Regions from separate parts of the Desulfosporosinus meridiei DSM 13257 genome, predicted to be linked through region 3. Evidence: riboswitches for the same ligand, from Rfam matches in the RefSeq annotation. Region 3 holds a riboswitch; each other region holds the start of a gene.
What was found. Region 3 has a riboswitch for cobalamin ahead of DESMER_RS02845 (hypothetical protein). Riboswitches for the same ligand answer to the same signal wherever they lie in the genome.

Region 1: it holds a riboswitch for cobalamin, as region 3 does, so the genes downstream of both, DESMER_RS17015 (ABC transporter ATP-binding protein) here and DESMER_RS02845 (hypothetical protein) in region 3, are expected to answer to the same signal.
Region 2: it holds a riboswitch for cobalamin, as region 3 does, so the genes downstream of both, thiC (phosphomethylpyrimidine synthase ThiC) here and DESMER_RS02845 (hypothetical protein) in region 3, are expected to answer to the same signal.
Region 4: it holds a riboswitch for cobalamin, as region 3 does, so the genes downstream of both, DESMER_RS17500 (energy-coupling factor ABC transporter permease) here and DESMER_RS02845 (hypothetical protein) in region 3, are expected to answer to the same signal.

What each region holds. Positions count from the first base shown of each region.
Region 1 covers NC_018515.1:3,681,216-3,688,841, forward strand. The annotation lists gene DESMER_RS16995 (ketopantoate reductase family protein) at 1-252, opposite strand, end outside; gene DESMER_RS17000 (Lsa family ABC-F type ribosomal protection protein) at 554-2,032, opposite strand; gene DESMER_RS17005 (hypothetical protein) at 2,349-2,879, opposite strand; gene DESMER_RS17010 (energy-coupling factor transporter transmembrane component T family protein) at 2,926-3,660, opposite strand; gene DESMER_RS17015 (ABC transporter ATP-binding protein) at 3,641-5,179, opposite strand; cobalamin riboswitch at 5,245-5,418, opposite strand; gene pdxR (MocR-like pyridoxine biosynthesis transcription factor PdxR) at 5,550-7,061, opposite strand; gene DESMER_RS17025 (AzlC family ABC transporter permease) at 7,177-7,626, shown strand, end outside.
Region 2 covers NC_018515.1:3,612,648-3,620,273, forward strand. The annotation lists gene DESMER_RS16685 (HPP family protein) at 1-432, shown strand, start outside; gene bzaB (B12 lower ligand biosynthesis ThiC-like protein BzaB) at 605-1,885, opposite strand; gene thiC (phosphomethylpyrimidine synthase ThiC) at 1,905-3,203, opposite strand; cobalamin riboswitch at 3,354-3,543, opposite strand; cobalamin riboswitch at 3,818-3,990, opposite strand; gene DESMER_RS16700 (DNA-3-methyladenine glycosylase) at 4,132-4,719, opposite strand; gene DESMER_RS16705 (formate--tetrahydrofolate ligase) at 4,926-6,596, opposite strand; gene DESMER_RS16710 (MFS transporter) at 6,663-7,626, opposite strand, start outside.
Region 3 covers NC_018515.1:616,096-623,721, forward strand. The annotation lists gene DESMER_RS02830 (cell wall-binding repeat-containing protein) at 1-1,238, shown strand, start outside; gene DESMER_RS02835 (DUF4430 domain-containing protein) at 1,323-2,159, shown strand; gene DESMER_RS02840 (ECF transporter S component) at 2,234-2,959, shown strand; cobalamin riboswitch at 3,175-3,355, shown strand; gene DESMER_RS02845 (hypothetical protein) at 3,549-3,968, shown strand; gene DESMER_RS02850 (sugar phosphate isomerase/epimerase family protein) at 4,014-4,829, opposite strand; gene DESMER_RS02855 (hypothetical protein) at 5,112-5,294, shown strand; gene DESMER_RS02860 (iron ABC transporter substrate-binding protein) at 5,477-6,601, shown strand; gene DESMER_RS02865 (FecCD family ABC transporter permease) at 6,628-7,626, shown strand, end outside.
Region 4 covers NC_018515.1:3,798,524-3,806,149, forward strand. The annotation lists gene DESMER_RS17485 (energy-coupling factor ABC transporter ATP-binding protein) at 1-841, opposite strand, end outside; gene cbiQ (cobalt ECF transporter T component CbiQ) at 846-1,616, opposite strand; gene DESMER_RS17495 (energy-coupling factor ABC transporter substrate-binding protein) at 1,613-1,909, opposite strand; gene DESMER_RS17500 (energy-coupling factor ABC transporter permease) at 1,906-2,697, opposite strand; cobalamin riboswitch at 3,041-3,227, opposite strand; gene DESMER_RS17510 (ribonuclease J) at 3,296-4,960, opposite strand; gene DESMER_RS23240 (DUF1540 domain-containing protein) at 5,326-5,463, shown strand; gene dapA (4-hydroxy-tetrahydrodipicolinate synthase) at 5,674-6,627, opposite strand; gene dapG (aspartate kinase) at 6,663-7,626, opposite strand, start outside.

The sequences.
Region 1 (7,626 bases), 1.8 Mb from region 3:
AGCATCATTAAGTCCACTGTATTTAACTGCAAAAATAATAAGATCCGCTGGTTCTTCTACGTCTTCAGGGGCTAGATAATTGAACTCGCAGCGCTCACCATTGCAAAAAACAGAATCGCTTTGATAACGTCGGATTCTTTCTTGATCAGCAATAATTCTCAAATCTCCTTTGGGCATTCTTTTAGTCAAATGATGGCCATATAAAATCCCTAATGCCCCTAAGCCAATAATGCATACTTTCTTTATCGCCATAATACCTTTACCTTTCTAACATTTTTAATGACCTCAATAATATTAGCGTGCCTACATCCGTTCGAATTGCCGTCTTCTTAATGCTTATCATTATTTTAAATTGATATATTTGCTGTTATATTTACTTGACAACACTATACCTTTTTCATATAGCATTGACAACGATTAGGCTTATTTAGAAGATATCTCAGACCTATTCTTAAGACTGTCGTTGATACTTAAAACACCCTTGACAAGTCAGAAACTTGCCAAGGGTGTCTATATAAGAAAAATTTCCCAGTGACATAGATATAGTAGGGAATCAGATAGTTACAATCTTTGTCGCGATATTCCCGCTAAATGTCTTATCGTGCTCCACAAACAAAATAGTCGGTTGGTATTCAAGCAACAGTTCTTCGATCTGTATACGAGAAATTACATCTATAAAGTTGAGGGGTTCATCCCATATATATAAATGTGCTTGTTCACAGAGGCTTTTGGCAATCAGCACTTTTTTCTTTTGACCGCCGCTAAACGTTGACATATCCTTTTCAAATTGAATTCTGGAAAAGGCCAGCTTTCTCAAAATGGATTTAAAAAGGCTTTCATTAATGGCGTTATCTTTGGCATAGTCTGTCAAATTACCCTGTAGATGGGAAGTATCCTGTGAAACTGAGGATATTTTAAGCTGACTCCCTTTCCTAAAGGTGCCTGTATAGTTTATAGCCTCGCCACAAATAAGCTTAAGAATACTTGATTTTCCCGAGCCATTTTTACCGATCAGGGCTATTCGGTCACCTTGCTCGATCGTAAAGCTTATATTGTTACAAATCATTGTTTCTCCATAAGAAATTGAAACCGCTTCAAGTTCGACAAGTTTATTCTTATGATAAGCAAGTTGAGAAATCTTCAAACTATCCGCTTCTTCAATATTTTTAAGGAGTTTAGACTTTTCATCAATGGCTGATTGCTGCCTGCTTTCGATTGACTTGGAGCGTTTCATCATTTTAGCAGCCTTATGACCAACGTAACCCTTATCCAGCTTTGACCCGGAATTTGTTGTGCCATTTTTAGTCTTTTCCACTTCCAGTGACCAGTTGTTCGTTCGTTTGGCCGAATTCGATAAGCGATTAATATCTTTTTTAAGCTTTTCATTTTCGGCAAGTTCAAAACTATCCTGCCTCTTTTTATTGTTCCACCAGCTTGAAAAGTTACCTTTTTGAATTTCGATATTCGTCTTATTAATTGAGAGAATATGGTCAACACAGTTATCCAGGAATGCCCTGTCGTGAGATACCAGTATAAAGCCACTTTTTGTCTTGAGGTAGTCGCTGACAAGTTTTCTGGCAGTCATATCCAGGTGATTAGTAGGCTCATCAATCAATAGAAAATTATTCTCCTTGAGAAACAAAGTAGCAAGCAACACCTTCGTTTGTTCACCCAGGGATAAGGACGCAAAAGGACGATATAAAACCTCCTCTGAAACTTCAAGCAATGAAAGCTCCCGCATCAGTTTCCAGTGCAGGTAGTCGGGAAAAATGTCACTGATTACTTCAAGGGTATTTATTCCCTTGTTTTCAACATGAAAAGGAAAATATGCAAAGCTGACATGTGCCGATATTTTACCTCTGTATTCATAGTCTCCAAGCAACAACTTAAGAAATGTGGTCTTACCTCTGCCATTTCTTCCGGTAAACCCTAGTTTCCAATCCGTGTCTATTTGAAAGCTCACATTTTCAAAAATGTTATCGTAGCTCCCATCATAAGCAAAAGTCAGATTTGTTACATTTATTAATGACATAATTTTGTCCTCCTGTGCGAAAAAATAAGAACTGCAAGAAAGCACTTCTTACAGCTCTTAAATACACAGCTAAGCCAGACCCCTATCAGGGATATGGTAAGGATGTATCCTTTGAGTGAAAAGAATTAGTAACTTTCTTGCCTAAGCACAACAAAACAAGCCGTTTTGCGACTGTCCATATTATGCTTGTATTTAGCAAGAAAAATTACGCATCTTTCCATCTCCAATCTCTAGTTGATTTTTTCATTTTACTATACACCCTAAAAAAATACAACTGTAACGTAGGGAGCTTACTCCTCATATAGGAAACCACATTTTAAAGCAATGCAGATTTTTGTAAGGAGCCATAGACACTCTTTGTCAGGATGCCTGCAGCAATCGTTCCAACGCAGGCGGTTAGGCAGGAGGATAAAAGTGCAATCTTCCAGTCAAGATGAAAGACATAGATTAATCCTACCATAACGCAAAGGTTGCCGGAAACAGCAGTCCCGAGCATTGCCAATATGTGGTGGCCTAATTTATCCATGGATAATCTTCCCGAAATTAATGTGTAGACAACGGATCCGATAACATTGGCGAATAGGAAGAAAAAGCCCAGGGGCGAATAGCCCGTTGCCATGGCTACTACTGCTTCCACTACTCCAGCGATAATACCCGCCGGTTGTTTGTACATTAAGACAATCAGACCTGTAAAGAATGCCCAGCAGGTGCCATTAAGTAGTAAGAGGGTTGGATCCAATATTGCGTCAATACGTCCTGTAACCTGCATCATGATCAACATGACGATTCCTATGATGACTGAGCCTACAAGTGCCTTTGTGTCAGTTCTGATTAATTTTTCATTCATTTGTAACTTTTCATTCATTTTATTCTCCCCCTAAAATTATTCTAAATTATATTAATGATATCTTGCTTGTCAGGCTGACGATTATTACTATTAACATCCCAGAAATTAAAATAACATCGTAGGTTTTAAGCTCCAGACTTGAGGTAAACGTGCGGGTTTTAGTTCGTCCGTAGCCTCTTAACTCCATGGCCAAGGCAGTTTCAGTGGCGCGTCGAACTGAGCGGTATAAAAATGGCAGAAAGGTTGGAAAAATACCTTTGAGATTGTCCCATGCACTTTCCATTTTGAGACCCCGAGCACGTTGGCTATCAATTATTGATATATATTCAGCTTTCATGAGTGGAAGGAATCGGGCACTCAGTCCTACCAACATAGCAAATCGGTAAGGGATCTTAAATTTTATCAGCATCAAGGTAAACTCTTGGGGTGAGGAAGATGTGAAAAAATGCATACTTGCCAAAACAATAATGCTAGCCTTGAGTATACCGGTGATTGCTAGTGGCAGGGCTTGACTGTATATTTTCAGAATGCCCCATTGGTAGATTAGAACGCCTTCTCGGCAGAAGATCAGCTGTACGACCAATATCTGAAGTCCTAAAAGCAATAAAATCACAATCATGGCTTTATACCGCTTTAAGGAACCCATCCAGACTAGCGAGGCCATAACCTCCACTAATAAAACAATACTTAACTGAACAGCAGTCCCACTAATCAGTGAAAAATTGATCATCAGAACATACCAGGCCAGCTTAGTTCTGGGATCAAGCTTGGAGAGACCCATCTTCCACCTCCCTGAAAGAAATAGGGTTATGAAAATTCAAACCAATGGCTTTAAGTGTATCAAGATGTTGATCGAGATCTCTTCTCGATATATCAAGTTGAATACGATTTTTATGCAGGGCGACTAGCCTGTTGGAATAGTCTTTTGCCATGGTCAAGTCGTGGGATATAAGTAGGATTGTGTGACCATTTTTTGATAAGTGACGGAGTTTGTCCATGATCATATACCCTTGGTTTTCGTCAAGACCTGAAGTTGGTTCGTCGGCAATAATGAACTCTGGATCACTGACGAGGATGGAGGCCAATGCTAAAAGCTGGCGCTGACCACGGCTTAAGCGATGAGGGTGTATATTCTTATAATCCAGTAGTCCCACAAACTTGAGAGACTCATCAATCTTTTGTCCGATTACTTCATTTTGTTCCCCCCTTAACTTCAGAGAAAATCCAACTTCTTCTTCTACGGTGCTTGCAAAGATCTGATAGTCAGGGTTTTGAAACAGAAATCCCACCTGGGAACGGATCTCTGCCAGTTTCCCTTTATTCAAAGGCTGGTCAAACACTTTAATTTCGCCTTTTGAGGGCTTCAGTAGACCGATAATCAGCTTAGCCAAGGTCGATTTTCCGGAACCATTTAAACCAATAACTGATAAAAAATCGCCCTTATAGATTTCTAAATTAATATCTTCACAACCTAGTAAATTGTTTTTGTATAGGTAGGTGACATTCGAAATTTTTGCAATAATTTCATTGGGCCTACTTTGATCCTTGTTGGAGGAGGAGAGGTGTTTTATCCTTCCTCTTCGATGCTTCATTTGCTCCATGTAGTATGCTTCTGGTAAATACTCTTTAACAATTTCACCTGCTCGAATATAGAGGACTCTGTTGGCATAGTTGAGGACTTCTTCAATTCGATCCATGACTAAAACAATGGTTAAATTCTGAGTTTTATTCAACTGACCTAACCGCTTATAAAGGTCATTGCGGCCTTGTGGATCAAGTTCAGCCGTCGGCTGGTCTAGAATTAGAATAGGGGCATTGAGGGCTAAAACACCAGCCAGAACGACTCGTTGGGCTTGACCACCTGAAAGAGCAGCCGTTTGTCGGCTTTCATAGCCCGTTAAACCGACAAGTTGCAAGGCGGTTTTAACCCTCTGATCCATTTGCTCTAAGGGGATTTCCAGATTGCCGAGGCCAAATGCAATATCCTCGTAGACATCCAAACTAATAATTTGATTTTGGGGCTCCTGCATCATGTATCCCACATAATTCGACATTCTATTAAGAGGAATATTCTTAATATCTTGCCCCATGATTGTGACTTTTCCCGTTAAGTCCGCGTCATGATAGTGAGGGATTGCGCCTGTTATAGTATGTAGTAAAATGGATTTTCCAGAAGCTACTCCTCCGGTAATGACGATGAAATCTCCCCTAACAATCTCAAAATCGATGTTTTTTAGTGCTGGTTTTTCTTCATGCGGAAAGACTAGTTTTTCAATTTTAATCTTAGCAATCGTTTCCATGACATCTCCTAAAGTTTGAATTAAAAAAAGTCCCAGCTTAATAAGCTAGAACTTTACCTTTGTCCTTTTGCAATATTTCATAGGCAGGTTTCCTGACTTATAGACTAGAATGTACGCCTTCCCAGTTACCCAGTGGCAAATGTACATTTTCAACATCTACTTACAGTGGTGGGTCCGTCCAGGATTATTAACCTGGTTCCCTATTATCCCTTGCGGGCACCTATTCAATAATGTATTCTATTAGACTTATGATAGAATAATTTGATTAGTTTGTCAATAAAAGTTACATAAATCACTCTGTATTTAACCCATCTTGTTGCTGATGGATACAGCATAATTCTGTAATTTATGCACAATAGATTTCTATAGGTTAAATAATCGGCCATACTGAACTTGGTGATACATCATTGTCTTGATTCTTTTTTGTTATTTGGGTTAAGGATTTGGCCAAGCGCTGGACGCTTTCCAGTAAAACCGCTTCATTATGCGCGGTAAAACAAAGGCGAAGTTCCTTATCCTGAGTGGGCATTGTATAGAATGCTTCTCCTGGCACAAAAGAAATTCGGTTCTTGGCTGCTTCATGGAGGAGTCGCTGGGAAGTGCCCGCTTGTTTTAACTTACACCAAAAATAACATCCACCTTCGGGTACAGTGAATTCAAGATCGTTGGCACACAAACGCTGGAGAGCTTTAGTCATTGCATTTCGGCGTTTTTTATATTCCCTGCGCACAGTTTCCAGATGCGGAGCCAACTTTCCTTCATTTAAAAACATCGTCACCAACCATTGGGCAATGTTGTTGGAATGGAGGTCTATATACTGTTTTTCCAAGGCAAGGCGGTTAATCAAAACAGGCGGGCCTGCCAGATAGCCGGTGCGTAAGCCGGGGAAGAGAATTTTGGAGAATGTCCCTAAATAAACAACTCCTCCGTAAGAATCTAAAGCTTTAAGAGACTGAGGGGGCTTTTGGTCATAATACAGATCACTATAGGGATCATCTTCCACGATAACAAGCCGATGACGTTTGGCCAAGTTTATCAGATCTTGGCGCTCCTGCGCCGGCATAACCCTTCCGGTGGGATTTTGATAGGTCGGTATACTATAAAACAATTTTGGCCGATAGCGAACTATAAAGTCCTCCAACAGCTCTAATGATAATTTCCCCGAACAGGGTAGACTTAAAACTCTGGCCCCTGCGGCCTGAAACACTTGTATTGCCCCGATGAAGGTTGGCCCTTCCATGACAACGTAGTCACCCGGTTCTAACAACACTTTGCTAAGCAAGTATAATCCCTGTTGGGACCCGGAGAGAGTTAGGATGTTCTCTGTCGAAGTCGAGATGCCCTTTTCACTCAACATTGCCGCAATTGCTTTTCTCAAAGGGGTATATCCTTCTGTAGGGATATGTCCAAAATCAGCAAGATTAGCAGTTGCAATATTCCGGTTAAATAACTCGGTAAAGATGTCCAAAGGATAAAGAGCAGGATCAGCCATACCTGCCGCGAGAGATATAGTTCCTGGGGCAGGAGTAGAGACTAAATCCCTCAGAATTGACGCTAAGGGATTTTGAGGATAGGCAGTAAACAGTTGGGGCCAGGGAACTTCAGATGAAGACTCAACATTAAGGGTTTGGGCTACATAAGTTCCGCTGCCGACTTTTGTCCAGACCAATCCCATTTGCTCCAACTTACGATAAGCATTTATAGCGGTTGTACGACTGACTGAAAAGAGATCAGCCAATTCCCGCTCAGGAGGTAGCTTCGTTCCTGCAGGCAGGATTTCCTTGTGGATTTTATCAGCAATGAGTAAGGCAATTTGCAGATAAAGAGGTTGCTTATCCAAGGGATCCAACTCTGCACTATTCAGAAATTTGGATATGTCCATTTATCACTCCCCCTTATTATGTATCCAATTTTTATTATATCGTCACAATTGGATATTTACAATGTTTTAGCTAATCGTTAAGATTTAGTAAATGTTTAAGGTAGGTGGAGTAATCGTGCAGCAATTAAACCTCATCTCAAGAAAGAATCAATTTGCAGAAGAAGTGGGGGTGGCACTTCGAGAGTGTACGCCTGTTGTGCTCGGGGTAGTGCCCTTTGGAATTACCTGCGGAATAATGGGCCTGACAGCACAAATGTCAGGATTAGAAACTATTCTAATGTCTGTCTTTGTTTTCGCCGGTGCGTCACAATTTATCGGCATTACCATGTTGGGCGCAGGTATAACAGGCTGGGGAATTATTGTACTGACTACCTTACTGGTAAACTTACGCCATTTAATCATGGGATCATCCTTGGCACCCTATATGATTAGACTACCCCTCCCCCTTCAAGCATTTATGGCCTTTTTTTTGACTGATGAAGCCTATGCCCTGACCATTAGCCGAATTCCTAATACCGGGTACAGCGTGCTCTATCAAGTTACCGTGAGTACAACTCTTTATCTG
Region 2 (7,626 bases), 1.9 Mb from region 3:
CTTAAACTTAGTCTAGCGTTGCTTTGCGCAGCCTTGCTGATGCAGGTTTTTGATGCCGATCATCCTCCGGCGGCAGCCACCGCTGTCATTCCGGCTATTTTACCCTTGCCCATGCCCGCACAGCTGTTTCCCGCGTACATGGCTTGGGGCGCGACCATCGCCGTACTTTTCGCCCTCGTCTGGAACCGGGTTTGGTTCGAATTTCCGGCTAAAGATGACGATCATTGCGTTAAATATGCCGGGCTGTACATGGAAAAACCCCAGGTATGGGGCATGTCTTTATGCATGGTTAGTATGGTCCTGATGAGTTGCCAACAAGTCGCGCCGGTGTTTTATCCCATCGGGCTCTGGGGCATGATACTAGGCGTCTTGCTTCTCGGGATGCACCATTTTGTGGTTGCCCTAGTAACCCCAAAAACTGAAAACCACTAGAAAAATATCTAGAATAATATCATGAAGTTTATAATCACTATTATATAAAACCAGTTGTTCTAAGGAATCAACATCCTTTAGATTATTGTTATGTGACGAGGATAGGAATACCTAATTTTTGGGCAACGTTGGTTTTTGAAATGCTAAAGGTTTTCTTATCATACCCGGCCTCTTACCTAATCTCAAAATATTCGGCCGCAACCTGAGCGGCACAGCCGGTTCCGCAGACCACACAACCGCGATCATCACCGGCAGCTGCCGCAGCAGCCTTCAACTGTTCAGGATAAAGAGCCGCTTTAATTTGCCTGTTTAGGTTCAGGGCAACCCGGGCCTTAGCCATTTCCAGATCTCTGGCCCAGGCTTGTTGATTGCCTTTGGCAATATCCGCAATATGAGCCGCCATTCGGGTCGTAATCACCCCGGTTCGGACGTCTTCCTCGGTGGGCAGACCCAAGTGCTCGGCCGGAGTCAGATAGCAGAGGAAATCCGCACCGCAGGCTCCGATCAGCGCCCCGCCGATGGCTCCGCTGATGTGATCATAACCTGGCGTTACATCCGTGGCCAAAGTACCCAGGATATAATAAGGGGCATTATTGCATAGTCTTTTCTGCACTTCCATGGTTGCCTCCACATGATTGAGGGGCACATGCCCGGGTCCTTCCACCATGACCTGAACACCGGCCTCCTGGGCTCTTCTGGTAAGTTCTCCCTGGATGATCATGCCCTGCAGCTGGGCACCGTCCAAGGAATCGGCAATACTGCCGGGTCGGATGGCATCCCCCAGGCTTAAGGTAACGTCATAAGCCTTTAGTATTTCCAGCACCCGGTCAAATTTTTCGTAGAGGGGATTCTCTTTCTGATTGTGCAGCATCCAACCGGTGAGGAAAGCACCGCCCCGGCTAACCACGTCCGTTACCCGTCCGGTGTTTTGCATTCTTTTGATGACGTCCATATTCAGAGCACAATGAATCGCCATAAAATCCAGCCCGTCCGCCGCTTGTCGTTCAATTACCTCGAAAATATCCTCCTCTCTCATACTGACAACACTGCCGTATTTCTCAATGGCCTCGATCCCTGCCTGGTAAATCATGGTGCTCCCCATGGCTACATGAGCCAGGGACAAGGACTGCTTCCTCATGCCGTCGATGTCTTTTCCCGTACTTAAATCCATAAAGCTGTCGCAGCCGGCTTCTTCCGCAATGGCCAGCTTGCGGGCTTCCATTTCCATGTCGTCGCGATCGCTGGAGGTGCCAATCAGGGCGTTAACCTTAATCCGCAAACCTGCCCCGATCCCACAGTATTTAAATTCCTTGCGGTTTTTGTTTCTGGGAATGACGATTCTCCCTTCGGCAACTCCCTGCCGGATAAATTCCGCCTCAAGATTCTCATCAGTCGCCACAGCTTCCATTTCCTCGGTAATGATCCCGGCCCGGGCTTTTAAAACCTGTGTCATATTAACCACCTTTCCTTTCTTAACAGCTATGCTTAGTTGTGTTCAGATACTTGGCGACAATTTCCATTGCACAATACTTCCCGCACATGGCGCAAGCCGTAGATTCCCCGTTGTTGCGGGTTTTCCTGATCTCTGCCGCTCTGGGCGGATCAATGGCCAGTTCTAATTGTCTTTTCCAGTCCAGTTGCTTGCGGGCCAGAGACATTTCCAAATCCCATTGCCAGGCTTCTTTCCTCCCTTTGGCCAGGTCGCCGACATGGGCAGCGATCCGGGCGGCTATGACTCCCTCCCGCACCTGATCAGCACTGGGTACGCCGATATGTTCAGCCGGGGTGACATAACAAAGAAATTCCGCCCCTGCCCAGGCACTGAGTGCTCCTCCTATTGCAGCATTAATATGGTCGTAACCGGCGGCAATATCCGTCAGCAATGGACCGAAGACAAAGTAAGGGGCTCCCTGACAAAGGCTCTTTTGCAATGTAACCGTGGCCTTCACATGCTCAAGAGGCATATGCCCGGGCCCTTTAATCATAATTTGGACCCCCGCTGCCCTAGCCCGTCTGACCAGTTCCCCCAAGATAACCAATTCTTGAACTTGGGCTCCATCCAGGGAATCAGCCAGACACCCCGGCCTCATCCCATCAGCCAGGCTGAGAGTAACATTATATTTCCGGGCAATTGCCAAGACCCGGTCATATTGTTGATAAAGAGGATTTTCACATTCATTGGCGATCATCCAACCGATTAAATGAGCACCTCCGTAACTTACCAGAGGATCAAGGCGGCTTTCTCTCTTGGCTCGTTCTACAACATCCATAGTCGTTGCACAGTGTAAAGCCAAGAAGTCAACACCATCTGCCGCATGCCGTTCAATAACCTCAAACATTTCCTCTGCTGTCATTTTCACCGTGGAACCGTACTTTTTCCCAGCTTCAGCGATTGCCTGATAAACAGGGAGTGTGCCAACGGGTACGGAAGCAGAATTCAGGGTTTCCAGGCGCATGGCATCAATATCCCCGCTGACGCTCAGATCCATGAGAGCATCTGTACCTGCCGCCAAGGCTGTTTTGACCTTGCTGATTTCTTCAGCAAGGGAAGCTTCACTGCCGTAAAGACCGATACTGGCACTAACCTTTGTCCTCAGCCCCTTGCCGATACCTACAGGCATAATATTTTTGTGGTTGATATTACCGGGGATGACAATTGCACCTGCTGCAACTCCCTGCCTGATAAATTCCGGGGAGACTTTCTCCCGGGCTGCCACCTGCTCCATTTCAGAAGTAATTGTTCCTTCCAAGGCCCTTGTTAATAAACTCATCATTATCCTCCTTTGAACCTTTCATTGCTCAAAATAACCCCTATTAATAAGTCGTTATTTGCCTACCCTCCCTTTTTAAAATAAAAAAGTCCACACCTTAATTAGATGTGAACATTTCCACCGTTCCCGTCTTGCTGCCTTTATAAAGAACAGCTGGCAACAATTCAGGCAGGTCTCCTGACTTCCGGCGTAACGTCCGTGTCTCCCTTCCCGCCTGCTTTGCCTATCGGACAACAAGCGGTGGCTATGAGATGGACTACCGGTTACAGTGGCGGGACCGTCCGGGACTTACACCCGATTCCCTATTCTCCCTCGCGGGCACCTGAACGTTATCATATTTACTTAGAGTCACTTTTTAACCGGTTTCCTGTCCCCGCTGCTGCAGTGCGTTGAGACCAGAGTAAGCTTTCAGTGACACATTGTTTTCCGGTGCATAAATCCCAATACCCCGCATTCATCTCGGGGTTTATCATGCAACTCCCAAGGGTACATCTTCCTCTCCTCCTTAGAAATTAATAACCTTAGGCTATTTTTTAAAGCAAAAAAACCCGCAACTCAATAGAGCGCGGATTTTTCCATCATCCTCACCTAAACCGGCTTAATACGCGAAGCCGATGCTAAGTATTTTACAGGCAGGTCTCCTGACTCAGGCTCACAGCTTCCTTGCCTCCTTCCTCCTTACAGAGTGGTCATGGCCAAAGCTCCCCTTTACAGTGGCGGGTCCGTCCGGGACTTTCACCCGGTTCCCTATTCTCCCTCATTGGGCACCTGTAAAATTATGTTTATTTACTAATGATCATACTTAAGAAAACCGAGGATGTCAAGATACCTTTTAGATCAGGGCCCTCTGATCTTGTCAAACTTGAATCCATTCAACCATAAGGGCCTGCACTGAGAGAAATCCACCGACCTCTCCAGCTATTGTCCCTTATCTAGATACAAAGGGATTGCCCTCTACCCAAAAACGCCAGGGATAGTGTACGGCTTCTCTGCTGTTATTAATACCTATTCTTGGACCTACGGCAATGGACCCGACTTCCTTTCCTTCTGCGATAAACAGTGGATACTCAAACATCCCTCTCCCGTAATCTTCCTTAACTATCCCTAGAGATTTGGTTAACTTTCCCGGTCCATTGGTTAACTCCAGTTCTTTTTTTACGTTTCCCCGGCGTTGATACATCAGATCAAATCCGGAACAGGGCTCCAGGGCTCTGATTAACACCGCCTCCGGGTGCCCGATTTCTCCACTGACTACATTCATAAGACAATGGGTATGCATAACATAAGTATAGGCATACCCAGGTGGGCCAAACATTACTTCAGTTCTTTTAGTCCTTCGGTTGCCATAACTATGAGCCGCCCGATCTTCCGGTCCAATGTAGGCTTCAGTTTCTACAATCCATCCCGACGCTGTGCCAAACTCTGTTTCCTTCACTAGCAATTTCCCCAACAAAGCAGGAGCTAAGTTAAGGGTAGGTTGTTGAAAAAAAGCATAGTCTATCGGTTGAAATGTCATAACTCTATCTCCTTATTCCGAACTTCCAGTAGTAGGGGAATACTCATGTTTCTGATATTACCCTAGCGTCATTGTACACTTATTTTCCCTTAGTTATTCTTTAATTGTTTTTATGCAGGGACATTTTAAAGACCGCCGAATTCCTTGTGTCCAAGGATTCGCGCGGTCTTTCCACTTTCTATCTATAGTCAGGAATGAACCTAGGATTAGAACAACCCTGTAATTGTTCCCTCCGCATCAATATCCATTCTCGTGGCAGCCGGTCGTTTTGGTAATCCCGGCATGGTCATAATCGTACCTGTAACTGCCACCAGGAACCCGGCACCGGCGGAAAGACGCAATTCCCGAACTGTGATGGTAAAACCTGTCGGTCTGCCTAAGCGAGTGGGATCGTCAGTAAAAGAATACTGAGTCTTAGCCATGCAAATCGGTAAATTACCATAACCCATCTCCACATATTTCTTCATAGAAGCTTGAGCAGCTTTATCGAAGATAACTCCATCTGCTCCATAAATATCTTTGGCTATTTTCTCGATTTTCTCTTCAATGGACAAATCCAATTCATAGAGCACCTTAAATTTAGCTTCTTCCCGTTGGAGCACGGAGAGGACCGTTTCAGCAAGCTCAACGCCTCCTTCTCCACCGCGCATAAACACTTCGGAAAGGGCAACTTCTGCACCTAACTCCTGGCATCTTTCGCGAACTAGGTTTAGTTCAGCTTCCGAATCCGTTGGGAATCTATTGATAGCCACAACCGCCGGTACACCGAATTTCGCCATGTTTTCAATGTGTTTTTCCAGATTGACTACCCCCCGTGCCAAGGCTCCCAAGTCTTCTGTACCTAATTGATCTTTAGCCAGGCCGCCGTTCATCTTTAAGGCCCGAACAGTTGCCACAATGACAACAGCCTCAGGTTTCAATCCACCATAACGGCATTTCAGATCAAAAAACTTTTCTGCCCCTAGGTCTGCTCCAAAACCGGCTTCTGTCACCAGATAATCTGCCAGTTTCAGACCAAGTTTTGTGGCCATGATGCTGTTACACCCGTGGGCGATATTGGCAAATGGTCCGCCATGAATAAAGACAGGAGTGTTTTCTAAAGTCTGGACAAGATTTGGTTTAATTGCGTCCTTCATGAGAAGGGCCATGGCGCCTTCCGCTTCTAAATCATGAGCGGTTACAGGTTCTCCTTCATAGGTATAAGCAACGACAATCTTGCCAAATCGTTCTTTGAGATCCATAAGGTCCTTTGCTAAGCAAAGAATGGCCATGACCTCCGAGGCTACAGTAATGTCATACCCACTTTCACGGGGTACTCCTTCCATCTTGCCCCCTAAGCCCATGACAATTTTACGTAAGGCGCGGTCATTCATATCCACAACACGTCGGAAAACCACTTGTCGCGGATCAATATTTAAAGGATTTCCTTGTTGAATACTGTTGTCCAGCATGGCTGCTAAGAGACTATGGGCTGAAGTAATGGCATGAAAATCTCCTGTGAAATGGAGATTTATATCTTCCATAGGCACGACTTGAGCATATCCGCCCCCCGCCGCTCCGCCTTTAACACCGAAACACGGACCAAGAGATGGTTCACGTACCGCAATCATAGCCTTCTTGCCCATTTTGGAGAGTGCTTGCCCTAATCCTACAGTGGTTGTCGTTTTACCTTCTCCGGCAGGGGTTGGATTAATTGCGGTAACTAGGATGAGCTTGCCATCGGGCTTATCTTTTAAGCGATTCCACACACTTAAATTAATTTTGGCTTTGTACTTGCCATATAACTCTACCTCATCATCTTTTAAGTCAAGGTTTTTGGCAATCTCCAGGATTGGTTTCATTACTGCTGCTTGGGCGATTTCGATGTCACTTTTCATGTTGCATTCTCCTATTCTTGCTTAATTATTTTCATTCAGATACCAACACACCGGGATAGACCTTATTTACTCCTTTTTACTCGCGAGTTTTGTACTTACTCCCATAATCATGATGCAGCTGATTCCCATTAAGACCCCGTCTAAAATTAAGGGAGTTCCCCAACTTCCTGTACTATCTCGAATTGCTCCCGAAATCACTGGCGATAATACCGCTCCAATTTCCGAGACAAGATTCAGCATGCCAAAAGCAGCTCCCCGCAAATGAACTGGGGCAATTTCTGAAGTAAGGGCGTGAGCAACTGCTTGCAAAGCAAAAAAGATTAAACCTGAAGTAAAGAGAATAACCGATTGGACAACCATATCATTTCTTCCGGACATGACATAGGCTGCAAATACAAAGATAAACACCGTCAAAAGAGCTTCCATACCGATCAAGACATTGCGGCGGCCATTGGGTTTATGGGCTACCATATCGGAAATCTTTCCCCCTAAAGGAAAACCGATGACTCCAGCGATAGCGTTAAAGGAGATAACCAAGAGGGCAGATGCCAGAGTACCGCCGCCAAAATCTTTGATTACAGCTCCTCCCCAAAAACCATAAAACCAGAGATGCCATAACACGGCAATATAAGAGACATAGATAAGCACAAGATTTTTGTCCTTTAAAATCGGGTTGACTTCATTGCCTTTCCTGATAAAGATAAAAGCAATTAAGACAAAGGCTAAACAAGTTAGGATAACTGCAATTATCACATCATTTAAATGCATAGCATCTGTGATAAAATAAACAGCCATTATAGCTACTAAGAAGACAAAGGCATATTTAAGCAAGTTGAGTAAGGCTTTGCCAAAATTCTCTGACCCTAATTTTCCTTGTGGCTTTAGCGCCTGACGGATAAAGACTGCTGCAATAATTGTGACTGTTCCCAAGATAAGAAAAGGAGCTTTCCAAGCGTCGACACCCATGGACGGTTGAGCTAACTCTATTAAATATACTGTCCCTACTAAGGCTCCCGACAAGCCCACAGTA
Region 3 (7,626 bases):
GTGAAAGTGTCTGCCAGACGATTATCGCTCTTTGTGCCATGGGGATCGACATCAATACAGACTCTCGCTTTATTAAGAATTCCAACACCCTGTTAAAGGATTTGCTGAAATTTCGGGCAGAGGATGGAGGCTTTAAGCATATTCTCGAGGGCAGCACCAACAATATGGCTTCCGAACAAGCCTTGATTGCTTTAGCAGCCTATGTAAGATTTCAAGACAATAAATCCAGCCTCTATAACTATCATCCTGAAAAGCAAACCCCTTCCTTGACCCTGCCTGCCGAAGAGTCGGACTCTTCGCCCTCAGTTTCAGGAATCCTGCGCATTGCCGGAGCAGACTGCTACGCTACAGCTGTGGAAATTGCTAAACAGAACTTTCCCCAAGGAGCAGAAACCGTTATCCTGGCCCGGGGGGACGTCTCGGCGGATGCTCTGCCCGCAGTGCCTTTAGCTAAGAAGTACCAGGCCCCCCTCATGTTAACTCCTTCGGATCAACTGCCTAAGCTAGTCTTTAATCAAATCCAAGCCTTGGGAGCCAAGAAAGTCCTGATCATGGGGGGAGAGGGGGCCATCAGTCAACAAGTGTCCGGGGCTTTAAGTCAAGCAGGAATCGAAGTTCAGAGAGTGTCCGGCCAAGATCACTACGCTACTGCCTATGAAATTGCCAAACTCCTGGGAAGTTCAGGTCAGGCTGTGATTGTCAGCGGGGATTATGTCCACAGCTTCCCCGATGCCCTCTCCATCTCCGCCTGGGCTGCTTATAACGGCGTACCCATTCTTTATGCCGATAACTCAGCCCAACTCCCCAAACCCACTGAGCAAGCTATTGCAGAATTGGGAATTAAGCAAACCCTGCTGATTGGCGGCAGGGCTGTACTCCCTCAGGAATTAGAGCAGATCCTGCCTGCTCCCAAGCGCTACAGCGGTCAGACTCTTTACGATACAAATGCAGCCGTGCTCAGTCAGCTTCAGCCTAACCCCACAAAACTCTTTGTGGCTACCGGAGGGGGTTTTGCCGATGCCTTGGCCGGGGCAGCTGTAGCCGGTCAGTCTAATGCCTGGATTCTGCTGACTGCAGGTGCATCCTCCGGCGAGGATGGTCTGACAGATGGGCAGGAACAGCTTCTTCGAAGTGCTGACAATCTCATCAAGGAGACCTATGTTTTAGGCGGTGCAGCCGTTGTATCAGATAATACCCTGCAGACTTTGAAACAGATACTGCCAAGCGGCACACCATGATAGCTTTAGCAAATTTGGTAAGCGAGCCCGAAGACAATGTCCTTCGCAGGAATTAGCTTTATCGTACAAAAGGAGGGAGTAAATGTGAGAAAACCTAAGTCAGTTGTACTTATCCTGGTTATACTCATGTCTCTTTTATTAACCGGATGTGGAGCTAAGACACCCACTGGGGATCTGCCGGCAGGGGCGAACACTGCAGGGGTTGCAGATTCAGGCCGAGAGACAGGTGAACTTAAACCTAGCGAGGAAAACGCAGATCAACAAGAACCTAGCAGCCAAGTTCCTGAGAATGCTCAGAATTCACAGGGGGCCAGCCCTTCCCAGAGTCAGCCACCGCAGCCCGACACAACTAATCAGGAAAGTAAGCCAACAATAGCTATCAGCTCAACCAGCCCCAACGGCTCAAGTTCAGGTACAAATGGATTAGCTGCTGTTCCGGCTCCTGCTCCGGCGGCCCCTGATTTAAACGTGAATCCTATCCCTCCTAGTCCCGATCCTAACCTCAATCCCAACCCCAAAAACATAGTAACCTTCTCAATTAATTGCCAAACTGCCGTTGATAAGGGACTTCATCAGGATAAAAAATATCAGGAGGTTGTGCCTGCTGATGGGATTATTCTGGCCCCCACTGTGGTGGAGTTCAAAGAAGGGGAAGTAGTATTTGATGTTTTGAAGCAGGTAGTACGCCAACATAAGATTCACATGGAGTATGAAGGGTCGAAAGGAACCCCCTATATCCAAGGAATCAATAATTTGTATGAGTTTGACGGAGGGCCCCTGAGCGGCTGGATGTATTGTGTCAACAAAGTATATCCTAATTATGGCTGCGGAGAATATAAGCTCAAACCGGGGGATATAATTGAGTGGAACTATACCTGTGATTTAGGCAAAGACTTAGGCCAAACTTGGCTGGGAGAGTAAAACGGAGCAACGGAACCAGACTCTCCCTTGGAGAAGGAAGAGTCTGGTGCTGGCAAAAGACAGGATGTGAAACAATGTTAAACCAGGTCGAGCCTAAGAACAAGGGCAGTCGAATCATCCACATACTCCGCTGGGCCATAATGTTTACAGTACCCTGCGCCTTAATTCTTTCGACGTTGCAGGGGGATAAGAACTATGGCTTATTAAGCGTGATCCTGATCATCTTGGCTATGGCTCCCTTTTTTCTAAGCTTTGAGAGACGCAGACCGGAAGCCAGGGAGTTGGTGGTTATTGCTGTGATGGCAGGGATTGCGGCTTTGGGCCGGGTAGCTTTCGCTCCCATTCCTCATTTTAAACCTACCTCAGCTGTTGTGATCATTACCGCCCTGACCTTTGGTCCGGAAGCCGGGTTTTTAACCGGTGCCGTAGCAGCTATTACCTCCAATTTGTTTTTCGGGCAAGGGCCCTGGACGCCCTGGCAGATGTTTTGCTGGGGTATGATCGGCTTAGTGGCCGGTATGCTGAGAAATGCCGGCTGGCTGAAAAGCAGGTTGAGTTTAGCAGTCTTTGGTTTTGCCACTGGCTTTGGCTTTGGCTGGGTCATGAATATATGGTATATCGTCGGTTTTATCAAGCCCATTACCTATCAGGCTATCATAGCAGCCTATATCTCCAGCTTTTGGTTTGACTTTACCCACGCTCTTTCGACCCTGATCTTTCTGGTGATCTTGGCGAAGCCTTGGATCAAAAAGCTGGAACGAATTAAGATCAAGTTTGGCTTGATGAATAATGAACAATGAATAATCAAGAATCAACAACGAACTTACTCAATCCACTGACAAAAAAATTTGCAAGATTTTTTTCGGGAGCAGGAATTTTAGAATCTACGTAGAAATGTAGGAATATTGAAAAAATTTAATCCGTGATTCGGACAGTATTTCCAAAACATTCCCAGAACACGATGATGACTTCTGGATTAGAAACTTAAATTTGTCTATTCGTCAAATACTCTCGAAAAACTAAATATGTAACGAGTGTACTTTTATAAAGAAAGTATTGACAGGGAAGTCAGTTAAGCTGACGCGGTCCCGCCACTGTAGTAGTGAGCGGCCTTATACAATGTCACTGGGCAACCGGGAAGACATAGGGCTGCAATGAACTTAAGCCAGGAGACCTGCTCGTTACAGATTACACAGGAACCTACGGAAGATAGGGGAGGTGCCGTTTACGCCGGAAAATCAGTGACATTATCCGGCTAGTGGAGTAACCATATCCCTTTACAGGTAGCTGTAGAGGGATTTTGCTTTTTTATGGTTTTCAAGTTACTCTAAGCGCAAATTTCTTGACCTCTAGTAGGGGACATTCATACCGATGGGAGGAGGATTATCTATGATTACGGCCACAGTGCATAGCTTAGAAGGAGCTGTCTCTAGACTGGGATTAGACCCCCTCATGGTGAATCGCTTTATGGAGGAGTGGCTACAAACTGCGCGAGAGGTCTCCTTTGAGGAAGCTAATGAGGTAGCTTGTATATTAAATAAAATGAAAAGATCCATCAAATATTATCTGGCGCCAGACCCTACCAGAGAAGGTTACCAAGTCGTGCTTATCGTGAGGAAGAATCGAGTGGTTACGATACTTACTCAGTTAACCAATTCTTTCTACGGGGTGCCGGAAGCCCAGACGGTGAATGGGACACGCATGATTAAGACTTTGGGGGGAGAAATGTACGAAGACAAAGGGAATTGGGTCAGACAACTCAGACAAAAGCACGAAAAAGTTCATTTCCGGAAAAAGCTGCGACCTTAGGAGCCAAGCAATTACTTCCTGATCAAATCATCAGTAGCTGCAACTCTATTTAGGCAAGCTTTCCCGCTCTAATAAACTGTGGAGAGTTTTTAATCTTTGCAGAGCTTTTTTAAGAAATAACTGGGGTGGGCTTTCCCGCTCCTCCGCCGTCGGATAGGCCTCCAAAGTTAAGCATCCCCGATAAGCGGTTGGAAAGTGCCGGGCTACTTGGGCCCAATCAATAATACCCTCTTCAGGCAGCCAATGCCGATCCTCCAGACCGTCATTATCCGACAGATGAGTTGTGACAAGTCGTCGGCCAAAATTCTTAAGAAGATGGAAGTCCGGTTTATCCGTTAGAAAGTAATGAGAGCTATCAAAACAAAAGCCCAAAGAGCCGGATGGAATTTTAGAAAGCAAATAGGGGACATTATCATTGCGGCGGGTGTTTTCGATAGCGATGGTCACCCCCAGGTTCTCAGCAACCCTTACGAGTTCAAACATGCTTTCGGCACCAAAATCGTTGGGCTTTGGCGTGATCTGGCCCTCCGTCAAATGCATTACCAGCATGGGAATTTCGTAGTCTGCGCAATCCTCCAGCCAGCGGATATGTCTTTGGATAAATCCCGAGCGCAGGGATTTGTTCTCTGACCACATTTCGCTGGATTCATTATAAGGTACATGCAGGTTTTCTAAGATAAGCCCCATATCTTTGACCAACTCAGGCATGCTCTCCTTCTTCATCGGCCAGGGGATGTCCTCATCCTCCCACCAGATAGAGGTAGCCTCAAATCCGGCTTCCTTAATTAATCTAAGTCGTTCCGGAAAAGGAAGTACGTAACCGAACCAGGAAAAAATACCCAGAGGATAGGAAGTTGTCATCTAAGTGCCCCCCTTTAAAAAAGTAACTCTCAACTACTCAAGTCACCAGACCCCGTATAGAAAATAATCTCCACTTGTGCTTCATAGGTTATAGATTTCAATATTCTCTAAACAGGTTAAGGAATCCTTGCAACTTTGTTGAGAAGGCAGGAATTTCTTGATTTCTATAGAACTAATAATATTGTGAATATATGACCATGGAGGTCTGACTTCAAAGGAAGTCACCTTTATGGTCTTATTTTTTTGCAGTAAGAGTATTTTATTACATTAGGAGGGCGATAAATGAGTCACTTAGATAAGCTTCTGGAGATAGAAAAGCGGCGGAAAGTACTACAGAATGCCCGAGAGGAAATCTTAGGGAAACTTATATCAGAAAGGGAACAGCGCTCTCAGTGGCTTATTAAGCTTATAGATATTGATGACGAGCTCGAAGAATTATCCAGACAAAGCAAAGCACTTACCTGAGATGTTCTTAGACATTTTCATAAGAAAATTATTTATTTGTCAAAAAATGAAAAGGAATTTTTGGCTTAATGTAGAAACAATAAACAAAATATTTTTAAAATAAGACCATGGAGGTCTGGCTTCCCTAGGAAGTCAGCTTCGTGGTCTTATTTTTTATGAAACTAAAGGAGAGGATGCATTTAATGAGAAAACTGACGGTACAATTCTTGCTTCTAATGATGTCCTTATTACTTTTAACGGGATGTGGAGGAACTGAAAGTAAGCAGGAAGGGGGCACAGTTCCCACAACAGCCCAGGTTCAAAAACAAAAGATTACGGATCTAGTCGGCAGGGAAGTTGAGTTTTCGGTTCCGGCGCAAAGGGTCGTGGCCATCGGGCCGGGGGCATTACGGTTAGTGACTTATATCGAAGGAGCAGCCATGATGGTTGGGATCGAAGAGGTTGAGAAGAAATCAAACCCGGGAAGATCCTACATGATGGCTTATCCTGACTTAAAGAAGCTGCCCAGTATTGGTCAGGGAGGACCGGATACTGCACCCAACGAGGAAAGTTTGGTTAGTGTCAAGCCGGACGTGATTTTTGTCTGTACTCTTGTCGATAAAGAAAAGGCTGATCAATTGCAAGCCAAAACAGGTATTCCCGTAGTCGCTTTAAGCTATGGGGACTTAGCGACCTTTGGTGATAATCTATATCGTTCTCTTAATTTAATCGGTTCGATCATAGGCCGGGAGAAGCGGGCCCAAGAGGTGGTTGCTTATCTTAAACAAAATGAAAATGATTTGGGAGAACGGACGAAAGGTCTTGCCGAAGGGGACAGAGCAAAAGTTTATGTAGGTGCTGTGAGCATGAAAGGAGCACGTGGGATTGAAAGCACTCAAGCACAATACCCGCCATTTAAGTACATTGGGGCAAAAAATGTTGCTGATGAAACAGGCAAAAACGGAACCGTTATGATCGATAAGGAAAAACTCATCAGCTGGAATCCGGATTTTCTGTTTCTTGATGCCGGGGGGTATGCCCTGGTTACAGAAGACTATCAGAAAAACCCTGCTTTCTACCAGTCCTTGCAGGCCATGAAAAATGACCGGGTATATAATTTGATTCCCTTTAACAACTATAACCCTAATATCGACACGGCATTTGCCGACGCCTATTACGCAGGAAAAGTAATCTTTCCGGAACAGTTTAAAGACATCGATCCGATTAAGAAAAGTGATGAAATTTATCAGTTCCTGCTGGGCAAGCCCCTGTATGCAGAAATGGCCAAAGATTTAGGCGGATTTAAAAAGCTGGAACTGGGAAAGTGATTAGAGTAACTTAGAGGTGATTAGAGTTGGTTCATAATGAAAGTGTACTGGATAGCGGGACTACAAACCATTATTTGAACTATACTTGGAAGAAAAAATTAATCTTCTTGAGTCTGGCGGCTATGACAGGAGTCCTCGCTCTCTATGCCATCAGCGCCGGCTCAGCAGAGCTCTCCCCCTGGCAAGTCTTATTAACCTTACTCGGTCAAACAGAGGGGCAGTCTCAAATTATTATCTGGTCAATCCGCCTGCCTCGTGTGCTGTCAGCCATGGTCGCCGGCATAGGTTTGGCAACTGCTGGTTCTGTGATGCAAACAATCCTCAGAAATCCCTTAGCATCTCCCAGTACTCTGGGCATTGCACAAGGCGCAGCCTTTGGGGCGGCTCTGGCCATCATAGGTCTGGGAGCAGGCAGTACTCCAAGTACCGGCGGTGGAGCCCTGCTCATAAATAACCCCTATATTGTCACGATTTCTGCCTTTATAGCAGCAATGCTCACGACATTGATTATTCTGTTTTTGGCTCAATATAAGGGAGTGTCACCAGAATCAATGGTCTTGGCCGGAGTTGCCCTGGGATCTCTTTTTTCGGCGGCCACCATGCTCCTGCAGTATTTTACTAATGATGTCAATGTGGCCGCGGTGGTTTTTTGGACCTTCGGGGATATCGGGCGGGCCGCCTGGGGAGAGTTAGGGATTATGACCTGTGTGGTCTGCGGATCCTTAATCTTTTTCCTCTTTAACCGCTGGAATTACAATGCCTTGGACAGTGGGGCAGAGACTGCCAAGGGTCTAGGCGTCAACGTAGAGAAAACGAGACAGTGGGGGATGTTCTTTGCCTCTTTGATTACAGCTACCGTCGTGTCCTTTTTAGGAATTATCGCCTTCATAGGTCTCGTGGCTCCCCACCTGGTGAAGCGCTTGATTGGCGGAGATAATCGCTTTCTGATACCGGCCTCTGGAATTATGGGGGCCTTGTTGCTGCTGGCAGCAGATACTTTGGCCAGAAGGATCATCGCCCCTGTG
Region 4 (7,626 bases), 1.7 Mb from region 3:
GCTCCTTCTTAAGCGGGATATTCTGAAACAAATCCTCCTTAGTTTTCGGTAAGGGGGTAGAGGGAGGCAACCATCCCTTTTTGACTAATTCACTGTGTGTCTCTATCAGCCAAGGAATTGTTAGATCAGCACGCTTTACTATCTCCGGGCGAGTTAACAGTTCCCCGGGAAATCCATGAGCTAAGATTTCACCACGATACATTATCGCTAACCTATCTGACCAACTGTAGGCTAAATCCACGTCATGTGTTGATAATACAATGGTCTTGCCTTCAGAACTTAGTTTATTCAGAAGTTGTATAAACTCTAAAGAATGACGAGGATCCATCCCTGCAGTTGGTTCGTCAAAAATAATTATTTCCGGTTCCATTGCTAATACTCCTGCGATGGAAACCCGCTTTTTCTGTCCATAACTTAACAAGTGGGTCGGCTTCCCTTCAAGGTCTGTGGTTTCAGTATCTATCAAGGCCTGTCTGACTCTTTTTGTTACTTCCTCTTCGGAAAGTCCCAGATTAAGCGGGCCAAAGGAGATGTCCTGAAATACACTTGCCGAAAACAACTGACTATCTGGGTCTTGAAAGACAATTCCAACTTTCTTGCGCAATTCAATTAAAGCCTTCTTTTTATAAGATATAGGCTGTCCCTGAAACTTGATAGAACCCGCTCTAGGAGTATAGATTCCGTTAAAATGCATAAATAAAGTGGATTTTCCAGCTCCATTGGAGCCCAGAATAGCTAATTTTTCTCCCTTTCGAACTTCTAAATTTACTTTGCGCAAGGCACTTGTGCCATCAGGATAACAATACTCTAAATCAACCGCCTCAAGGATAAGCTCTGACATCAAATTACCTCCAAAGCAAATTCAATAAAACTAAAGGGATTTCAATCCCAACTATAAGAAAATAGTTTTTAACGTTTACTGGATGTTTCTTTGTAAGGACTTTAATCTCCCCAGTGTAACAACGAGCAGCCATAGCGTTATAAAGGTCTTGAGATTTTACAAAGACTTTGCCTAACAGTGCCGAAAACAGCCTGCTCATCGAGCGGAATGAACTCTTAGTGGATACATATCCAGACCGGGAAAGCTGCGCACGACGAATGGTAGTCGCAGTATCGAGAAATACAAAGATAAAGCGATAAATAAGCACCATTAATTCGGTAATGATATCGGGTACTTTCATTTTGTGGAGTAATGTAATAAGCTCGGTCAGTGGAGTCGTTAGTGCCAAAAAGTAAAGACAGGACACTGCTCCTAGTGATCTTAGAAAGAGATTAATAGCTGTGATTAAATCAGGATAACGGATCCCAATAGTTATGCTAGTAAATGTGTGAGCAAACCAGTATCCAGAAGGATCGGTAGAGAGGGAAAATGCAATAGTCAAAACGCTAATTAAGAGAAAAGAAAGAGGAATTGCTAAAAGCTTTGCTAAAAGTCGAGTTGGGATGCCTGCTTTTAGTATAATTCCTCCTGACATTAAAGCCAATACTAATAGAGGGGTAAGCATTGTTTCAGACATAAGACAAATAATCATCGTAAGAATTGCAAAAAGTGACTTTTCTAAAGGATGAATAGTTGCTAGTTTGTTGTTATAAGCGTATGAATCTATAGCTATCACGCTTGATCCCTCTTATTAGCCATCTGTTTACCCTTCGAGTACCCTAGATAATAAAAGACAAATCCACTACCTATTGCTGCCTGCAAGGCAAACAATAAGGATTCAATCTCACCGCTAGGTGGCTCCCATATAGACTCAAACCAAGGAGTGTAATCAGCATTAAGTTCCATAATTGCATCTGAAGCCAGACCGTCTGCACCACCAAACTCTGAACCTCTCGCTATATATAAGGGAAGAACGGCCAATAACACAACAAACAGAAGAATTACCATGTTTTTGGTGAAGAGTTTCATGCCTCTTTTACCCCCCGTTTCCGTTTCATAGAAGATATGGCGTTGCCAGTGAATGCACTTAGAACCTGTAACTCTTTTTGACTATATGCCATGAGAATATTAAACACCATAACTGTGAGTAGTCCTTCACTTATCGCCAAGGGAATCTGAGTGAAGGCAAAAATGCTCATAAACTTAAGTATCGAGGCAGAGACACCTGAAGCTGCAGGAAAAGCTAACCCCAACTGAATTGAAGTAGTAATATAGGTCATCAAATCACCTAAAGTTGCAGCCATAAAAATTGACAACCATTGGGGTGCACCAAGCCTTTTTAAACCTCTGTAAATGCCGTAGGAGACAAACGGACCAACAATTCCCATGGAAAAGGTGTTTGCTCCTAATGTAGTTATTCCTCCATGTGCTAATAATAGCGCCTGAAAAATTAAGACGATCATCCCTAAGACTGACATTGCTGCGGGCCCAAATAAAATAGCGCCTAAGCCTACACCCGTGGGATGAGAGCAGCTGCCAGTAACAGATGGAATCTTCAAGGCAGACAAAACAAAAGCAAAGGCTCCTGCCATCCCAAGCAGCATCTTCAAATTAGGATAGAGTGTAACTGTTTTTTTGATGGATCGTACACCGGCAAGAACAAAGGGAATCATAACTATCCACCAGAAAGCCGCCCAATTAAAGGGTAAAAACCCTTCCATGATGTGCATCGCATAGACATTATTAGGGAAAAGCATATATATCGACATAACATAAGCTACCAACAACCCAATATGCTTTGTTTTTCGTATACTCATAGTTTTAACACTCCTTTTCACGTTAAAACGTAAAAACTCTCTGTAGTTTCTAATAAATCAAAAACAAGGTCTTCTGATATCTTCACCCCTCCTCAACTAAAAAAATAAAGAGACAACCTTACTTTACTCTCTCTGATAGACAGTAAAGTAACGGTTATCTCGGACGGTGCGTTCTCTTCCGCTTTCAAGTCGCATTCGCATGTTTGAAAGCAGATCCCGCTTGAACAAGACACTAACCTGCAGGTAGTTTCCCTCGAGAAACTATATGTACGATAAAAATAATCAAAGCCCCCCAAGAATGGAGGGCTGAATTAACAAAATCCCTGCCACCCATCCATCGTGAGTTAAAGCATTCAAGCAATCAGGTCTCCTGGCTAAGGTTCCTCGTTCTATGCCTCCTTCCCAAGTTTCCTCAGTGGATATGGCAAAGAACTCCCCGTTACAGTGGCGGGACCGCGCCGGAATCACACCGGCTTCCCTGTTTTTTGATTTTTCAGCAAAGAAAAATCATTTGCTCGAAATATTTGATTATTATAAATTTAACACGAATGATCTTTAACGTCAAGTAAGATTTAAAAAGACTTTGTCAACTTGCTACCTATTCTACTTCTTGAATAATTGGCAAGATCACAGGTCTGCGGCGAGTTTTTTCGTAGAAATGCTTACTTAAAGTATCTCTAATCTGGTTCTTGAAGACAGCCCATTCAGTAACCCTGTTTTCCCTGCAACGAGCCATGGTTTGTTTAACTTTTTGTTTGGCTTCATCTAACATGGTTTCGGACTCCCGAACATACACAAATCCACGGGTTACAACATCGGGTCCCGATACTATAGCGCCGCTGGCACGACTTATAGTCATGACGACAATAAGAATACCGTCTTGGGAAAGCTGTTTGCGATCTCGCAATACAATATTCCCCACATCTCCGATACCCAACCCGTCGATTAAGACTTTACCAGCCATGACTTTGCTGCCTAATGCCGCCCCATGCCGAGTAAATTCAACTACGCCGCCGTTTTCAGTAATGAAAATATTTTCTCTGGGAATGCCCAGCTGTTCTGCTAATTGGGCATGTTTGATTAACATGCGATACTCTCCGTGCACAGGCATAAAATACTGCGGGCGAACCATGCTCAGCATTAGTTTCTGCTCTTCTTGGCTTGCATGACCCGAGACATGCATACCTTCAGCCGATTCGTAAATCACATTAGCACCCAGTTTGAACAATTGGTCAACAGTCTTAGCAACTGATTTCTCGTTACCCGGAATAGGGCTCGCTGAAATGATTACAGTATCCCCGGGTTGAATCGCGACATGCCGATGATCATGGTTAGCCATTCGAGTCAAAGCAGACATCGGCTCTCCTTGGCTTCCTGTTGTTAAAATACAAGCCTGATTCCCCGGTAAGCCAATAATCTCATCAATATCAATTAGGGTTCCTTCCGGGATATCCAGATACCCTAGTTCTTCAGCAATTCCAACAATATTAACCATGCTTCTTCCCACCACTGCTACTTTTCGGTTTGTGTTTACAGCAGCAGTAATCGCTTGTTGGAGTCGATAAACGTTCGATGCAAAGCTAGCTAAAATAACACGATCTTTGGCATTCCGGAAGGCTTCATCAATCATTTCTCCGACATGACTTTCAGATGGAGTAAATCCAGCTCTTTCAACATTAGTACTGTCAGACAGTAAGCATAGAACTCCCTTGTCCCCCAGCTCTGAAAATTTATGAATGTCTAGTATCTCACCTGACACAGGGGTATGATCCAGCTTAAAATCTCCTGTCACAACAACAGTTCCTAATGGGGAATGGATAGCAATCGAAACCGAATCCGGTATGCTGTGATTTACACGAATAAACTCAATTCGGAAAACTCCAAGCTTTATTACATCACGGGGCTGAACAACGGTAGCCTGTATATTGCTAAGGTTGTTTTCTTTCATCTTGGATTGAATAATACCTAAAGTCAAACGTGTTCCAAATACCGGCACATCCACATCTCTTAAAAGATAAGGCAATGCACCAATATGATCTTCGTGCCCATGGGTTAATAAGATCCCAAGCAGCATTTCTTTGTGCTCAATTAAGTATGTGTAGTCTGGTATTACAATGTCTATTCCGAGCATGTCTTCATCCGGAAACGCTAATCCTGCATCAACTAGCACCATTTGGTTGTCATAGCGGATCACTGTCATATTTTTTCCAATTTCACCAAGTCCACCTAATGGGATAATCTGCAATTTATGCTCTTTTGGCAATCAAACCACCTCCTATTTTGTGTTTCTTTATATCTCATGTGCCCAAAAAGCTAACGGGATTCTCCCGGTTTCTTAGCAGCCCAAAATTTAAGCAACAAAAAAGACGCGAAATAACAAAACGAACACAATGACGCCCAGTGTTCGCCAATACTTCGATAATCATCTATGAAACTAGCCGCACAATAAAGATAATATATTATAGCGCGAAAACCGAAGGCTTGCAAGTTCGATCATCATCTCCTAAAATTCCTTAATTGCTCAATTCTGACATGATCCGTGTATTAAAAACCAAGATTCGGGAACGATATTTTAAGAGCATATTACTTCATAAACTTTCTGACTAGTAATAGAAAGGTGGAATAGTCATGACCAATGTTGTTTGTAGTGCAATCAAATGTCATCATAATGAGGATGGCCATTGTCAACTCGAGACATTAAGTGTAACCTCCAGCTTAATGGATCGTGAAGCAGAGTGTGCTTTTTATGAACCCGGAGATAAATAACCCCTTTTCTTCTAACCTAAACTTATCTCTCTCATTAAGTCATCACCTTTGATTGGTGATGACTTATTCCGATGACTCAGAATACTTATATTAAGCTCAGAAAGCTAATAAACCCCTGCTTGCAGAGGTTTATTAGCTTTCTGAGCTTAATACTTAAAGGTGCTACCCAAATACACCTTTTTATTTTACAACAAAGTAGTTTATAGAACTTTAGACCACTGTATTTCCAGGCATATCAGAAGCGACCTTCAATTCTAATGTCTCTACCTGTCTCCTATTATCGATTCGGGATTTTTTTGTAATTTTTAAGAGCTCCTCAAGAAATTTTAGTTCCTCTAGTGTAGCCTCAACAAGCGGTAATCGGACTCCCCCGGCTTTAATGCCAATCATGTTCATGAGCGCCTTAATCGGAACAGGATTTGAAGTGACAAATATTCCTTTGAATACTGGGTAAAGCTCCAGGTGCCATTTTGTTGCCTGGGCAGTATCCCCGTTAAACCAGGCATCGATCATTGCCTTCATCTCATCTCCAACAATGTGGGCGGCAACGCTAACAATTCCATTGCAACCTAAGGCTAGCATAGGTAATGTCATAGAGTCATCTCCGCTATAGATCTCAAATTCCGTTGGCAAAAGTCTTTTGAGTTCACTGACCTGATCCAGAGAACCGGCTGCTTCTTTTAATGAAACTATGTTAGTAATTTCTGATAGCCTTTTAACCGTATCAGGCAGTAGGTTTGCTGATGTTCTACTCGGTACATTATAGAGCATTAGCGGTAATGGTGTAGCCTCTGCAATGGCTTTAAAGTGTTGAAACATTCCCTCTTGAGATGGTTTATTATAGTAGGGTACAACAGCCATTAATCCATCTACACCTGCAGTCGCCGCCATACGGGCTAAGGAAACACTTGAACTCGTTGAATTTGATCCAACCCCTGCGATGACAGTTCCTCTTGTTCCTAGGGCCGCTTTGACAGTCTTAAAGAGCTCAATTTTTTCTTTATCGGTTATGGTGGGTGATTCTCCGGTCGTACCACATACCACGACCCCGTCGGATCCGTGGTCTATTAAGTACTGCGCTAGGCGCACAGCTTCTTGATAATCTACCTCCAATGCGTCATTCATGGGAGTCACCATGGCGGTCAAGATTCTACCAAAAGGCATCTTTCTCATCCTTTCTTCCCATTCCATTTAGCATACTATATGTCTAACTTAAACTTCTTGTGCAATGCTTGCACTGCAGTCACCATGTCTCTTTGATGAACCAGTACCCAAATCGTTGTATGTGAATCGGCTGATTGCAGGATAGTGACACCTGCATCTGAAAGTGCCTCAACCATGTCAGCCATAACACCAGGAACGCCAGCTATGCCTGCCCCAACTATAGATACTTTTGCACAACTAGGTACAACCTCTGTTTCAAAGTCCATATTCTGTAGTATTTGAACTGCTTTGGCAGCAACTTCATCTGATACTGTGTAGAGCACTGCTTCGGGCTGTACGCTGATAAAATCTACACTTATGTCAGCAAGGGCCATTGCCTTGAAGATTCGCTTATCTGTAAGCTGTTTGTTTGAAGCGTCCGTTGTCATTATCTTGAATTGCGTTACATTTGGTGTATGGGCGATTCCGGCGATGATTCGATCTGTAGTAATATCAGTTCCAACTTCCCGATCAGGATGCATATTAGTGACTAATGTCCCCGGAGCTTTGGAAAAAGTTGATTTGATCCTTAGAGGTATATTTCTTTGCATAGCAATTTCCACTGCCCGGGGATGAATAACTTTAGCGCCCTGATAAGCTAGCTGACATATCTCGTTATACGTGACTGTATCCAAAATCCGGGCATCCTCTACGATCCTCGGATCAGCCGTCATAATCCCTTCCACATCAGTATAGATATCAATAGATTCGGCGTTAAGGGCAACACCTAAGGCTGAAGCTGTAGTGTCACTTCCTCCTCTTCCTAGAGTAGTAATCTGACCACTTTCTGTCACACCTTGAAATCCGGTCACAACGACAACATATCCTGCTGCTAATTGTTCTAATATCTCAGCTGGCTCTACTCGTACAATGCGAGCGTCACCAAAATCATTGTTTGTAATGATTCCTGCTTGACCACCTGTTAAGAGAACTGCTTTCAGTCCTAGACTTTTTAATGTA